DNA from 3 places in the Buttiauxella sp. JUb87 genome. Region 2 is predicted to be linked to each of the others. Evidence: predicted binding sites of a transcription regulator. Region 2 holds the regulator's gene; each other region holds the start of a gene.
The links. The regulator LexA, encoded in region 2, represses DNA repair genes until DNA is damaged. The targets are predictions, from matches to a motif close to TNCTGTATGTACATACAGNA.
Positions count from the first base shown of each region.

Region 1: EC843_RS14995 (DNA translocase FtsK 4TM domain-containing protein) is a predicted target of LexA. The motif match lies at 2,225-2,244, and genes of this name have one in related genera.
Region 3: rmuC (DNA recombination protein RmuC) is a predicted target of LexA. The motif match lies at 2,568-2,587, and genes of this name have one in related genera.

Region 1 covers NZ_SNVY01000003.1:635,678-639,966, forward strand. Annotated here, with positions in the region: gene cydD (cysteine/glutathione ABC transporter permease/ATP-binding protein CydD) at 1-92, opposite strand, end outside; gene trxB (thioredoxin-disulfide reductase) at 223-1,191, opposite strand; gene lrp (leucine-responsive transcriptional regulator Lrp) at 1,692-2,186, shown strand; gene EC843_RS14995 (DNA translocase FtsK 4TM domain-containing protein) at 2,308-4,289, shown strand, end outside.
Region 2 covers NZ_SNVY01000010.1:86,133-90,421, reverse strand. Annotated here, with positions in the region: gene plsB (glycerol-3-phosphate 1-O-acyltransferase PlsB) at 1-1,038, opposite strand, end outside; gene EC843_RS21635 (diacylglycerol kinase) at 1,165-1,533, shown strand; gene lexA (transcriptional repressor LexA) at 1,642-2,250, shown strand; gene dinF (MATE family efflux transporter DinF) at 2,319-3,653, shown strand; gene EC843_RS21620 (CsbD family protein) at 3,944-4,153, shown strand.
Region 3 covers NZ_SNVY01000014.1:17,339-21,627, reverse strand. Annotated here, with positions in the region: gene EC843_RS23365 (dienelactone hydrolase family protein) at 650-1,477, opposite strand; gene udp (uridine phosphorylase) at 1,735-2,496, shown strand; gene rmuC (DNA recombination protein RmuC) at 2,632-4,038, shown strand; gene ubiE (bifunctional demethylmenaquinone methyltransferase/2-methoxy-6-polyprenyl-1,4-benzoquinol methylase UbiE) at 4,213-4,289, shown strand, end outside.

The DNA.
Region 1 (4,289 bases), on a different contig from region 2:
CCTAAAAAACGGGAAAGCCCCAACCAGCGGCGAGAGATAATGCTTTGTTTTTTTAGCCAGCGGCTAAGTTCTTGTTGACGGGTTTTATTCATGGATGCCAGTGCAGGTAGCTAATTAATTATCAGGCAAAATTTGCGGGCAATGTTACAACGCAGGCGAAAGAAAGGCGACCTATTCAGTCGCCTTTACGTATCTTCAAACTGCCGGTTAAGGCGGGGAGAGTTACTTATTCTGTTCGGCAAGTCCGTCCAGGTAGCGTTCGGCATCCAGTGCAGCCATACAACCGGTGCCCGCAGAGGTAATCGCCTGACGGTAGATATGGTCCATTACGTCGCCTGCCGCGAACACACCAGGAATGCTGGTTTGTGTGGCATTACCGTGAATACCAGACTGCACTTTGATGTAGCCATTTTCCAGTTCGAGCTGATCGGCAAAGATTGACGTATTCGGACTATGTCCGATCGCCACGAACAAACCTGCAACTTCTAACTCTTCAGTGGTATCGGTGTTGTGAACGTCACGCAGACGCAGACCACTGACACCCATTTGATCACCAGTAACTTCATCTAAAGTCCGGTTGGTGTGCAGCACGATGTTGCCGTTCTTCACCTTTTCCATCAGACGGTTGATGAGGATTTTTTCGGCTCGGAAGCTGTCACGGCGGTGAATCAGATGCACTTCTGAGGCAATATTTGCCAGATAAAGCGCTTCTTCAACAGCGGTGTTACCGCCACCAATTACCGCAACTTTTTGATTGCGATAGAAGAAGCCATCACACGTTGCGCAGGCTGAAACGCCACGACCTTTAAACGCTTCCTCAGAAGGCAGACCCAGGTATCGGGCAGAAGCTCCGGTCGCGATGATCAACGCATCGCAAGTATATTCGCCGCTGTCACCCGTCAGACGGAATGGACGGTTTTGCAGATCCACTTTAGAGATGTGGTCGAACAGGATCTCTGTTTCGAACTTGGTTGCGTGTTCGTGCATGCGCTCCATTAACGCAGGGCCTGTCAGGTCGTTAGGATCACCCGGCCAGTTCTCAACTTCGGTGGTCGTGGTCAACTGACCACCTTTTTCCATCCCGGTAATCAAAACGGGCTTGAGGTTGGCGCGAGCCGCGTAGACTGCTGCGGTGTAGCCCGCAGGGCCGGAGCCAAGAATTAGCAATTTACTGTGTTTAGCGGTGCCCATGAGATCCTCATTGTTCGTTGGCAGACAATCGAGGGATTGTAGGGAATTTGGCGGGTTAAAAAAAGGGTGAACGGTTGGTGTTGGCGATTATGTTAACTATATGTGCAATAGCTGTGTTCAATCAGCCGCGGTGAATATCGCGAAAGCGCATAAAAATCCACCTAAACAGGCTAAATACTCAGGTTGCTAAAGTGATGAATAATCGTCAAGTAGCCCAGATATATGGCACGTTCCACTAATTTTAGATGTTTTGCTTTGACAATCCGCTAAGCATTTGCGAAAACATTCGAGGAAGAAAAACATTTGGTGTGGCGTTTTGAAATATTCACGCATACCTGATGCAAATTTACCGGGTTATTGAAATCTACTCATGGCGTGGACAGACGCCATGAGTGATGTCGCTAGCAGCCGTTGGGCACCGGTCTTCTCACGTACTCCCGGAACAGTGACGTTACCAGGGTTATGGCAGGTGAAGGAAGGAACACAGAGAGACTATAATAATGGTAGATAGCAAGAAGCGCCCTGGCAAAGATCTCGACCGCATCGATCGTAACATCCTTAATGAACTACAGAAGGATGGGCGTATTTCTAACGTCGAGCTTTCTAAACGAGTAGGGCTTTCACCGACTCCGTGCCTTGAGCGCGTGCGTCGTCTGGAACGACAGGGTTTCATCCAGGGCTATACCGCTCTGCTGAACCCGCATTATCTGGATGCATCACTTCTGGTTTTTGTTGAGATTACTCTGAATCGTGGCGCCCCGGATGTGTTTGAGCAATTTAATGCCGCAGTTCAAAAACTTGAAGAAATTCAAGAGTGTCATTTGGTATCCGGTGATTTTGACTATTTGTTGAAAACCCGTGTGCCGGATATGTCTGCGTACCGCAAATTACTAGGCGAAACCTTGTTACGACTGCCAGGTGTGAACGATACCCGTACCTATGTAGTCATGGAAGAGGTCAAACAGAGTAATCGTCTGGTTATTAAGACCCGTTAACACGGGCCAGGTGCAAAATCTGCGTATTTTGGTTACACTCCTGGTAATTCATACAGCAACAGTGCCGGGAATGCCCGGCACTGTTGCTCTCCATATTTATTAAGGACCTGGAGAGTCTTACTTGAGCCAGGAATACACCGAAGAAAAAGAAGTTACATTGAGGAAACTCAGCAGCGGGCGTCGGGCATTAGAGGCGTTACTGCTCCTTGTTGCCATTTTTGCCGTCTATTTGATGGCGGCGTTGCTTAGTTTCAATCCTTCCGATCCTAGTTGGTCACAAACCGCATGGCACGAACCTATTCATAATTTAGGTGGAATGCCGGGGGCGTGGATGGCTGACACTTTGCTGTTCATCTTTGGCGTAATGGCCTACACCATTCCGGTCATCATTATCGGTGCGTGTTGGTTCACTTTCCGCAACAGAGATAGCGAAGAGTTCATCGATTATTTCGCCGTTTCTATGCGCCTGATTGGTGTACTGGCGATGGTGCTCACCGCTTGCGGCCTTGCGGCAATTAACGCCGATGACATCTGGTATTTCGCCTCGGGCGGGGTTATCGGTAGTTTGCTCAGCACTGCAATGATGCCCCTTCTCAACAGCAGCGGCGGCACTATTGCGTTGTTGTGTGTATGGGCGGCAGGGTTAACGCTGTTTACCGGTTGGTCCTGGGTCAGCATTGCTGAAAAAATTGGTAGCGCGACCCTGAGCGTGCTCACTTTTGCCAGTAATCGTACTCGTCGGGATAACACCTGGCAGGATGATGACTACGACTATGAAGATGAAAAACACGACGAAGAGCATGCGCCAGATGTTGAAAAGCGTGAGTCTCGTCGTGCGCGTATTTTGCGTGGCGCATTAGCCCGTAAACAGCGTATCTCTGAAAAATTTGCCAATCCAAACGCACGTAAAACAGATTCTGCGCTGTTTTCTGGTAAGCGTATGGACGACGCTGACGATGACGTTTTGTTCTCAAATAACAAAGCGACGCTTCCGGAAGATGACGTCCTGTTTTCTGGTAACAAAGCCACACTGCCGGAAAGCGAAGAGTACGATCCGCTTCTACACGGCCAGTCAATTGTTGCGCCTGTGGCTGCTACAGCCGCCGCGGCGATGGCTAATACGGCATATGCGGCTCCAGTTATGCCAACGGCAACCGTGCCACCGGTTACGGCCCCAGCTCCAGAAGTTGAGTTTTCGCCTGCAATAGCCTGGGAGCCTGCTCCAACCACAGTGACACCAGAACCGGTGATTGCGCCTGCACCAGAGAATTACACTTCGCCGTACGCTGCGGACCAGAACGTTCCGCAACAGGAAGCCAGTCATTGGGCAGAACCTGTTAGTGAGCCACCTGCTGTTGAACCTCCGCATGCGGAACCTGCTTATTTTGAACCATCTCCGGTAGAGCCTGTCGCCCAGCCAGAGCCTGTTGAAGAAATAAAACCGGCAGCCCGCCCGCCGCTTTACCATTTTGAAGAAATCGAAGAGCGACGCGCGCGTGAGCGTGAACAACTGGCTGCCTGGTATCAGCCAGTTAATGAACCTAAGCCTGACCCATATGGTTATGATCAAAACCCTGCGTTTGCGCAGACAACGCCTGTTCAAATGCCTCAAAGCAGTACTCCGACAATTCCGCAAGGTGGCTTCGATACGTCACCCGCGGTGCCAACCCCTGGTGCCTCTGTTCCACAGGATGTAAAGGATGTGGCAAAAGTGGTCGGCGTCGCTGCGGCCTTCAGCCCGGTATTTAGCATCGCCAGTGACGCGCCTCGTCCACAAACCAAAGAAGGTATTGGCCCGCAATTACCTCGGCCAAATCGTGTGCGTGTTCCTACTCGCCGTGAGCTTGCTTCATACGGAATTAAGTTGCCTTCACAGCGAATGGCTGAAGAGGAAGCTCGTCGTCAGAATGGCATGGACATCGAAGATGACTATGCTGACGAAGCCGAAGAACTTCAGCAGCATGAACTTGCTCGCCAGTTCGCCGCTCAACAACACCAGCGTTACGGTGAAGAGCATGAAGACGACTCTTTGCAGCAAGATGAGGATGAAGCCGAGCAGGCTGAGTTAGCACGTCAGTTTGCGGCGCAACAGCAGCAACGCTA
Region 2 (4,289 bases):
GCGGCGGAAAATCGGGCCGGCTGGCCAGAAATTCAGGTTGATACCCGCTGCGATGTGCGGAGGAACCAGCCCCTGGTGATAAAGCACGTAGGACAACAGCATGTAGTCCATGTGGCTGCGATGGCAGGGCACATAGACAATCTCGTGGCCGTCATGAGCCAGTTGGCGCACGCGTTCAGCGTTATGAACGTTGATGCCCTGGTACAAACGGTTCCACGTCAGACCTAACACGCGGTCAGTCAAACGCACGGCTTCATACGAGAAGTTAGCGGCAATCTCTTCCATCAAAGCAACAGCATTCTGCTGGGCTTTTTCATGGGAGATTTTCTTGCTGCGCGCTTCATCTTCTACTGCACGAGCGATAGCTTTTGAGGCCAGTAGCTTATTGAACAGATCCTGGCGTACCGGCAGACGCGGGCCGACAGTCGCTAAACGCTGGCGAGCAAAGTGCATACGCGCTACGCGAGCCAGTTTTTGGGCGATTTTTTTGTCTGTACCGTGGTCGGTTGCCATCTGGCGCAGCGAAACCGGAGCGGAGAAACGCACAAAGCTGTCGCGCCCAAGCCAGGAAACAGCGAAAAATTTCTGGACGCCGTTCAGCATCTTTAATGGCGGATTCACTTCGCCTTTTTCGCGCCCAGGGGAGCGGCCAAACATCACCGATACTGGCACCATCTGCACATCCAGATTTGGATTGCTGCGGTGTAAGTCGAGGTAATCGTGGAACAGTTTGATCGACTCTTCTTTTGGCGTGTAATAAGTGAAAACACGCGGGCCGCCATGGATAAAGACATAGCGCGGCAATACCGCACCGTCGATTTCTAACGGCTCGAGAGGGTCGGGCAAGTTATGCGCGAGACATTGTGCGCGCAGCGTTAATAAGTCCGCCTTGGAGTTATACGGCAGGACATACATAATCGGGCGTGTGGGATCTAAGCCCAGTTCGGCTTGTGGATCTGCCGGAATGGACTTGCTCTTTACCAGAACGCCTAATGGTAAATTAAGTAATTTGTAGTAGATTCTTGGCCAGCCTGACATAAACGATGTAAAGCCTCAGGTTAATGATGCAAATTCGCCGCAAGAATATCAGAATCTGGCTCAGATTTCTGTGGCGTTGCAATATAGATAAGCATTGACCCAAATAATTTGAAAAGGTTTCCCAAAATGGCGAGCAGTACCACTGGACTTACCCGTATCATCAAAGCCGCAGGCTACTCATGGAAAGGGCTCAAAGCAGCCTGGATTAACGAAGCGGCTTTCCGCCAGGAAGGGGTTAGCGCGCTCATCGCCATCGCCATCGCCTGCTGGTTAGATGTTGACCCTATCACCCGTATTTTACTGATTGGTTCTGTTGTGCTGGTCATGATTGTCGAAATTCTCAATAGCGCTATCGAGGCGCTTGTTGACCGTGTTGGTACCGATTACCACGAGCTTTCAGGACGGGCCAAGGACATGGGGTCTGCTGCCGTATTAATCGCCATTATCCTCGCAGTTATTACCTGGGTCACACTGCTTTGGCCGCATTTGCGATGATCTTTCCAGAATAGTTAAGTCCCTGGTTTTTTGCTCAATTTGTGGTTCCAAAATCGCCTTTGACTGTATATACTCACAGCATAACTGTATAAACACCCAGGGGGCGGAATGAAAGCGTTAACTACCAGGCAGCAAGAGGTGTTTGATCTTATTCGGGATCATATCAGCCAGACCGGCATGCCACCGACTCGTGCCGAGATTGCTCAACGTCTGGGGTTCCGTTCTCCGAACGCCGCTGAAGAGCACCTGAAAGCACTTGCCCGTAAAGGCGTCATTGAGATTATCTCTGGTGCGTCGCGCGGTATCCGCTTGCTGGTGGAAGAAGTTACCGGTATTCCGCTGGTTGGGCGTGTTGCTGCGGGGGAACCACTCCTTGCACAACAGCACATCGAAGGCCATTACCAGGTTGACCCATCACTGTTTAAACCAAATGCCGATTTCCTGTTGCGCGTTAGCGGGATGTCTATGAAAGACATCGGTATTATGGACGGCGACCTGCTTGCAGTTCATAAAACTCAGGATGTGCGTAACGGCCAGGTTGTGGTGGCGCGTATTGACGACGAAGTGACTGTTAAGCGCTTAAAGCAGCAGGGTAATACCGTTCATCTTCTGCCTGAAAATAGCGAATTTGAACCTATTGTGGTTGACCTGCGCGAACATAACTTCTCTATTGAAGGGTTGGCGGTTGGGGTAATTCGCAACGGCGACTGGCTGTAAACTTCTCCAGATGATGCGCTTTAATGCGCATCATCGTCTTAATTCTCTTATCTCTTCCTGGATTGGCCATGCGATTTTTCTCGACGGCTGACAGAGCTCTCTGGCGCCTCGCCTTACCCATGATTTTTTCCAACATCACCGTGCCTTTACTGGGCCTTGTTGATACCGCGGTAATTGGTCATTTGGATAGCCCTGTTTATCTTGGCGGTGTCGCTATTGGTGCGACGGCAACCAGCTTCTTATTTATGCTGTTGCTGTTTTTGCGCATGAGCACCACCGGTTTAACTGCCCAGGCATTTGGTGCCAATAATCCCTCTGCTTTAGCGCGTGCACTGGTTCAGCCCTTGCTATTGGCGTTAGGAGCAGGGGTGGCGATCGTCTTACTGCGTGAACCGCTGATATCCCTGGCCTTGCATATCGTCGGCGGCAATGAAGATGTTTTGTTGCAGGCCCGGCGATTCCTTGAAATACGTTGGCTTAGTGCGCCAGCCTCGCTTGCCAACCTGGTCTTGTTGGGCTGGTTGTTAGGCGTTCAGTATGCGCGTGCGCCAGTTATCTTGCTGGTTGTCGGAAACGTACTGAATATCGTGCTGGATGTGTGGCTGGTTATGGGGCTACACATGGATGTTCAGGGCGCGGCACTCGCCACCGTCACCGCAGAATATGCGACGTTTATCATTGGTTTGCTGATGGTGAAAAAGGTCATGGGTTTGCGCGGAATCAGCTTTGAGATGCTCAAAGAGTCCTGGCGCGGGAATGTGCGGCGTCTGCTGGCACTCAATCGCGACATCATGCTGCGCTCGCTGTTGCTACAGGTCTGTTTCGCCTCAGTCACTATCTTTGGTGCGCGGTTAGGTAGCGAAATCGTCGCGGTTAACGCCGTGTTGATGACGCTATTAACCTTCACCGCCTATGCGCTCGATGGGTTCGCCTATGCCGTTGAAGCCCATTCCGGGCAGGCGTTTGGCGCTAAAAACCGTGGTCAATTGCTCGAAGTATGGGGCGCTGCATGTCGCCAGGCGGGCTTAGTCGCTCTTATGTTCGCCGCTGTGTATGCGCTGTTTGGTGAGCACATTGTTTCGCTTCTTACCTCTATCCCGGAATTGCAGCTACAGGCAGACCGCTACTTGCACTGGCAGATTGTTTTGCCCGTTGTTGGTGTCTGGTGTTATTTGCTGGACGGCATGTTTATTGGCGCAACGCGAGGTACGGAAATGCGCAACAGCATGGCGGTTGCGGCATTGGGATTTGGGCTGACGTTGCTCACCGTGCCTTATCTGGGAAATCATGGTCTGTGGTTATCCGTGGCTGTGTTCCTGGCTTTGCGCGGACTGTCTTTGGGATGGATTTGGCGTCGCCATTGGCGGGATAACAGCTGGTTTCCGGCTGGAACTCCTGATTAGTTACAGCTCATAGTTAGTTACAACTCATAGTTAGTTACAACTCATAGTTAGTTACAACTTCTGACGCGCTTTTAATCGCACTCCAGTATGCTGATTTGCCACCTGATTTTGGGGCAAGTCAGCATCATTTCTGTTACTTCTGTGGTTCAATGTTCTTAGTTTTCCCCTCACTGCCATATCCTTGACTACAATTATTTCCACGTCCAGCAGATAGTGAGTGTCAGCCAAACGGCAGCACCTGGGCGTTGTTAACTATTAGCAGTTCTTAACCGAACGATGAGGATATTATTATGAATAAAGACGAAATCGGCGGTAACTGGAAACAGTTCAAAGGCACAGTAAAAGAGAAATGGGGCAAACTGACAGACGATGACATGACCGTCATCGAAGGGAAACGCGATCAGCTTGTCGGTAAAATTCAGGAACGCTATGGATATGCGAAAGATCAGGCAGAGAACGAAGTCGTTGATTGGGAAAAACGTAACGATTACCGCTGGTAATCTCATCCCTCAGATGTGTTAACTCTCATAGGCTAACCTGCCCTGGTACATGGATGTACCGATCCCCTCCATACTTCAAGCTACATCTTTTGGCTGCATTCACTTACCGCTTCAATGCAACTCGAATTATTTCGGG
Region 3 (4,289 bases), on a different contig from region 2:
CACAAGCGATGGATTTAGCATGGTAAACGATAATATCACCTTGTATATACAGTGAGTGTAGATCATTCATTGGTACGGAATAAACAATAAAGCTGATGCTGAAAGCAGCAATGCTACATTAGCGAACTTAATAATAATCCAACGTAAAATAGTCTCTTTACTCATTTTTTAGCTCGATGCATTAGAGAATAGATTGAAAAATAGCGACGTATGTTGGCTATTCCATTCCTTTATTCGCTGTTCTTGTTCGAGTGCAATGCGAAATTTTTCTTTTAGGCTGGCAGATAAACCCATTTCGTTATCTAACGTATTTAACCCTACATTTAGACCGATACCTATTGCAATAATAAAAAATGTTGTAAGAACTATTGGTGCACTTAACAAAATTGCAATGCCACCCACAAACTTTAATGTTTTTATTTTGTTCCCGATAATATTGAGATGCAACATTTTTATAAATGAATTATCAACAATGAAATATTTATATAATTAAGTGATAATTCATTGGTGGATGGTATGTATTGTCATGGCGGGAATGTAGTTTTCTATTTATTATTCTAATCAGAGTGACATGTTGTTTATCTCATTTACGCTATTTCCTTCATCCCTCCTTTGGTTAATACCCTGACCATGGCCAGGGTCGTATTCGTTACTTCTTCGCACCATAGCGTACGAACCACTGCAACATGCGTTGCCAGCCATCTTTTGCGGACTCTTCATGATAGCTCGGGCGGTAGTCAGCATTGAACGCATGGCCCGCTTCCGGGTAAACAATGATTTCTGCGTTGGCATTTGCGGCGCGCAGCGCATGACGCATGGTCTCCACAGTTTCAGGCGGAATACTGGTATCTTCTGCGCCATACAATCCCAAAACCGGCGCGTTCAAATTAATGGCAACGTCTACAGGGTAATGCGGTGAATTTAACGACTTTTCGCCGACCAGCTTGCCGTACCACGCTACCGCTGCTTTTAATTGAGGATTATGCGCGGCGTACAGCCAGGTAATCCGTCCGCCCCAGCAAAAGCCAGTCATCATCAGGCGATGAGCATCACCGCCGTTACGAGCCGCCCAATTGGCGACATGATCGAGGTCGGCCAGCACTTGTGCATCAGGTACTTTGGATACCAGCCCGCTGAATAAAGTTGGAATGTCGGCATACTCATTAGGATCGCCCTGACGGAAATAAAGCTCTGGCGCGATGGCGAGATACCCTTCCAGCGCCAGACGGCGGCAAATGTCGCGAATATGTTCATGCACACCGAAAATTTCCTGCACCACAATTACGATAGGCAAAGAACTTGCCGCGTCTTTTGGGCGGGCGTGATAAGCGGGCATATTCTCGCCCCGGGTGGGAATCGAGGTTTCCCCGGCCTGAATTGCGTCATCTGGGGTATGCAGTACTGTTGAAGCAGGTGGGGAGGTCGCTGGCGCAAAATTCCCGCCCGGCAAATGACCTGTGGCTTGTTCTTCTTTCATTAGCATTCTCCTTTTTGATTAGCGCAGTGCGATAACTATAGCCAGGATTTATTTAGGCTAATCTCCAGACTAAAATGTTTTCGCTGTCTGAAAAAGGAACAGGTAGCACGCTTAAATGTGACAGGTGTCACCAAAAAATATGAAATTGATGTAATTTGTTTCATTCAAAGTGAAATGCGTCACGAAATTTTTTGCAGGGGTTCTGTAAAGTACCTTCTTGAGGCGCAAGCCAATCTATTCAACGCAGGAGTTCTGTTATGTCCAAGTCTGATGTTTTTCACCTCGGCCTAACCAAAAGTGATCTGCAGGGGGCAACACTTGCCATCGTCCCGGGCGATCCTGAGCGAGTTGAAAAAATCGCTGTGCTGATGGACAAGCCGGTCAAACTGGCTGCCCACCGTGAATTTACTACCTGGCGTGCGGAATTAGACGGCAAGCCAGTTATCGTGTGCTCTACCGGTATCGGCGGCCCGTCTACTTCAATCGCTGTGGAAGAACTGGCACAACTGGGTATTCGTACCTTCCTGCGTATCGGGACGACAGGCGCTATTCAGCCGCATATTAATGTTGGTGATGTTCTGGTGACCACCGCGTCTGTGCGCCTTGACGGTGCCAGCCTGCACTTTGCACCAATGGAATTCCCGGCAGTTGCAGATTTTGCTTGTACCACCGCACTGGTTGAAGCCGCGAAATCTATCGGCGCGACCACGCACATTGGCGTGACGGCATCTTCTGATACCTTCTACCCGGGTCAGGAACGCTACGACACCTTCTCAGGCCGCGTTGTTAACCGCTACAAAGGCTCCATGGAAGAATGGCAGCAGATGGGCGTGATGAACTACGAGATGGAATCTGCGACCCTTCTGACCATGTGTGCAAGCCAGGGCTTGCGTGCGGGTATGGTTGCTGGTGTGATTGTAAACCGTACTCAGCAAGAGATCCCGAACGCTGAGACCATGAAGAAAACCGAAAGCCATGCGGTGAAAATCGTCGTGGAAGCGGCTCGCCGCTTAATCTAGTTTCCCCAAAGCCGGTGCAAGCCGGCTTAATTTTTACGCTTTGCGTAACACCTCGCAGGAAATCCCTTTTCATCTGGACATTTATACAGCAGAATTTTATTTTGCTGGGGTTTGGCATGGCTTGTAGGAGTGACTGTGGATCTTTCTATTTTATTCGGCATCGGCGTTACGCTGGTGGGGGTTTTGACGGGTTGGTTGCTGGCAAGTTTGCGGGCTGCCGGGCGGCAATCCGCACTGCATGAAGAACAACGAGAAATCTACGGCGAACTGACTGCGGCCCGGCAAGAGTTGCAGCAAAATCAGCACTGGAAAGCGGAGTGTGAGCAGCTTAATCGCGAGCTACGCACCCAGCTCGAAATCAACAGTGCGCAAGAAGCTGATATTCGCGAACTCTCCACATTGCTGGAACAAACCCGCCTGAATGCCGATGACAAACATCGCCAGATGCTCAACAGCGAGCAGCGCCTCAGCGAACAGTTTGAAAACCTCGCTAACCGTATTTTTGAGCAAAGTGGCCGCAAAGTTGAAGAACAAAACCGCCAGAGTTTGAACGGATTACTGTCGCCGCTGCGTGAGCAACTGGATGGTTTCCGCCGCCAGGTTCAGGAAAGCTTTGGCCAGGAGGCTCGTGAACGCCACACGCTGACCCATGAAATCCGCAGCCTGCAACAGCTGAATGCCCAAATGGCGCAAGAGGCACTGAATCTCACCAAAGCCCTGAAAGGGGATAACAAAACTCAGGGCAATTGGGGCGAAGTGATCTTGACGCGGGTGTTGGAGGCGTCAGGTTTACGCGAAGGTTATGAATACGAAACACAGGTGAATATTCAGCTCGAAAATAACAGCCGTATGCAGCCTGATGTGATCGTGCGTTTGCCACAGGGTAAAGATGTGGTGATCGACGCCAAGATGACGTTAGTGGCCTACGAACGTTATTACAACGGTGACGATGAACTGACCCGTGAAAGCGCCCTCAACGAACATATTGCCGCCATGCGTAACCATATTCGCATGTTGGGCCGTAAAGATTATCAGCAGTTGCCGGGGTTGCGTTCGCTGGATTATGTATTGATGTTCATTCCTGTCGAACCTGCGTTTTTACTGGCAATTGACCGCCAGCCTGAACTCATCAGTGAAGCGCTCAAAAACAACATCATGCTGGTCAGCCCGACGACCTTGCTGGTGGCGCTACGAACCGTTGCCAATTTGTGGCGTTATGAACACCAAAGCCGTAATGCGCAACAAATTGCCGAACGCGCCAGTCGCCTGTATGACAAAATGCGCCTCTTTGTTGATGATATGTCTGCGATAGGCCAAAGCCTGGATAAAGCCCAGGATAACTATCGGCAGGCGATGAAAAAACTCTCATCAGGCCGTGGAAATATCCTCATCCAGGCCGACGCATTTCGCGGTCTGGGCGTTGAGGTTAAACGTGAGATTAATCCTGATTTAGTCGAACAGGCCAGACTTGAAGAAGGCGATAATATCGAGCGCCATGAGCATGAAAACGACGAAGAGAAGAATATGGAAAACAGTTTGTAGCGAGAATAACTCGAGTTGCAGGTAGGCGGCAAAGGAACAAATCCCCAGGAGCTTACTAAAGTAAGTGACTGGGGTTTGTGAGTGCAGCCAACACCCCTGCAGCTTGAAGCATAGGGCTTTAGGGCTCATTCTGTTACACTTCACGAACATTTTTTTGGACAAGCAGGCATTGAGATGGTTGAAGAATCCCAGGAAACAACACACTTTGGCTTCCGCACAGTAGCAAAGGAACAAAAGGCCGATATGGTGGC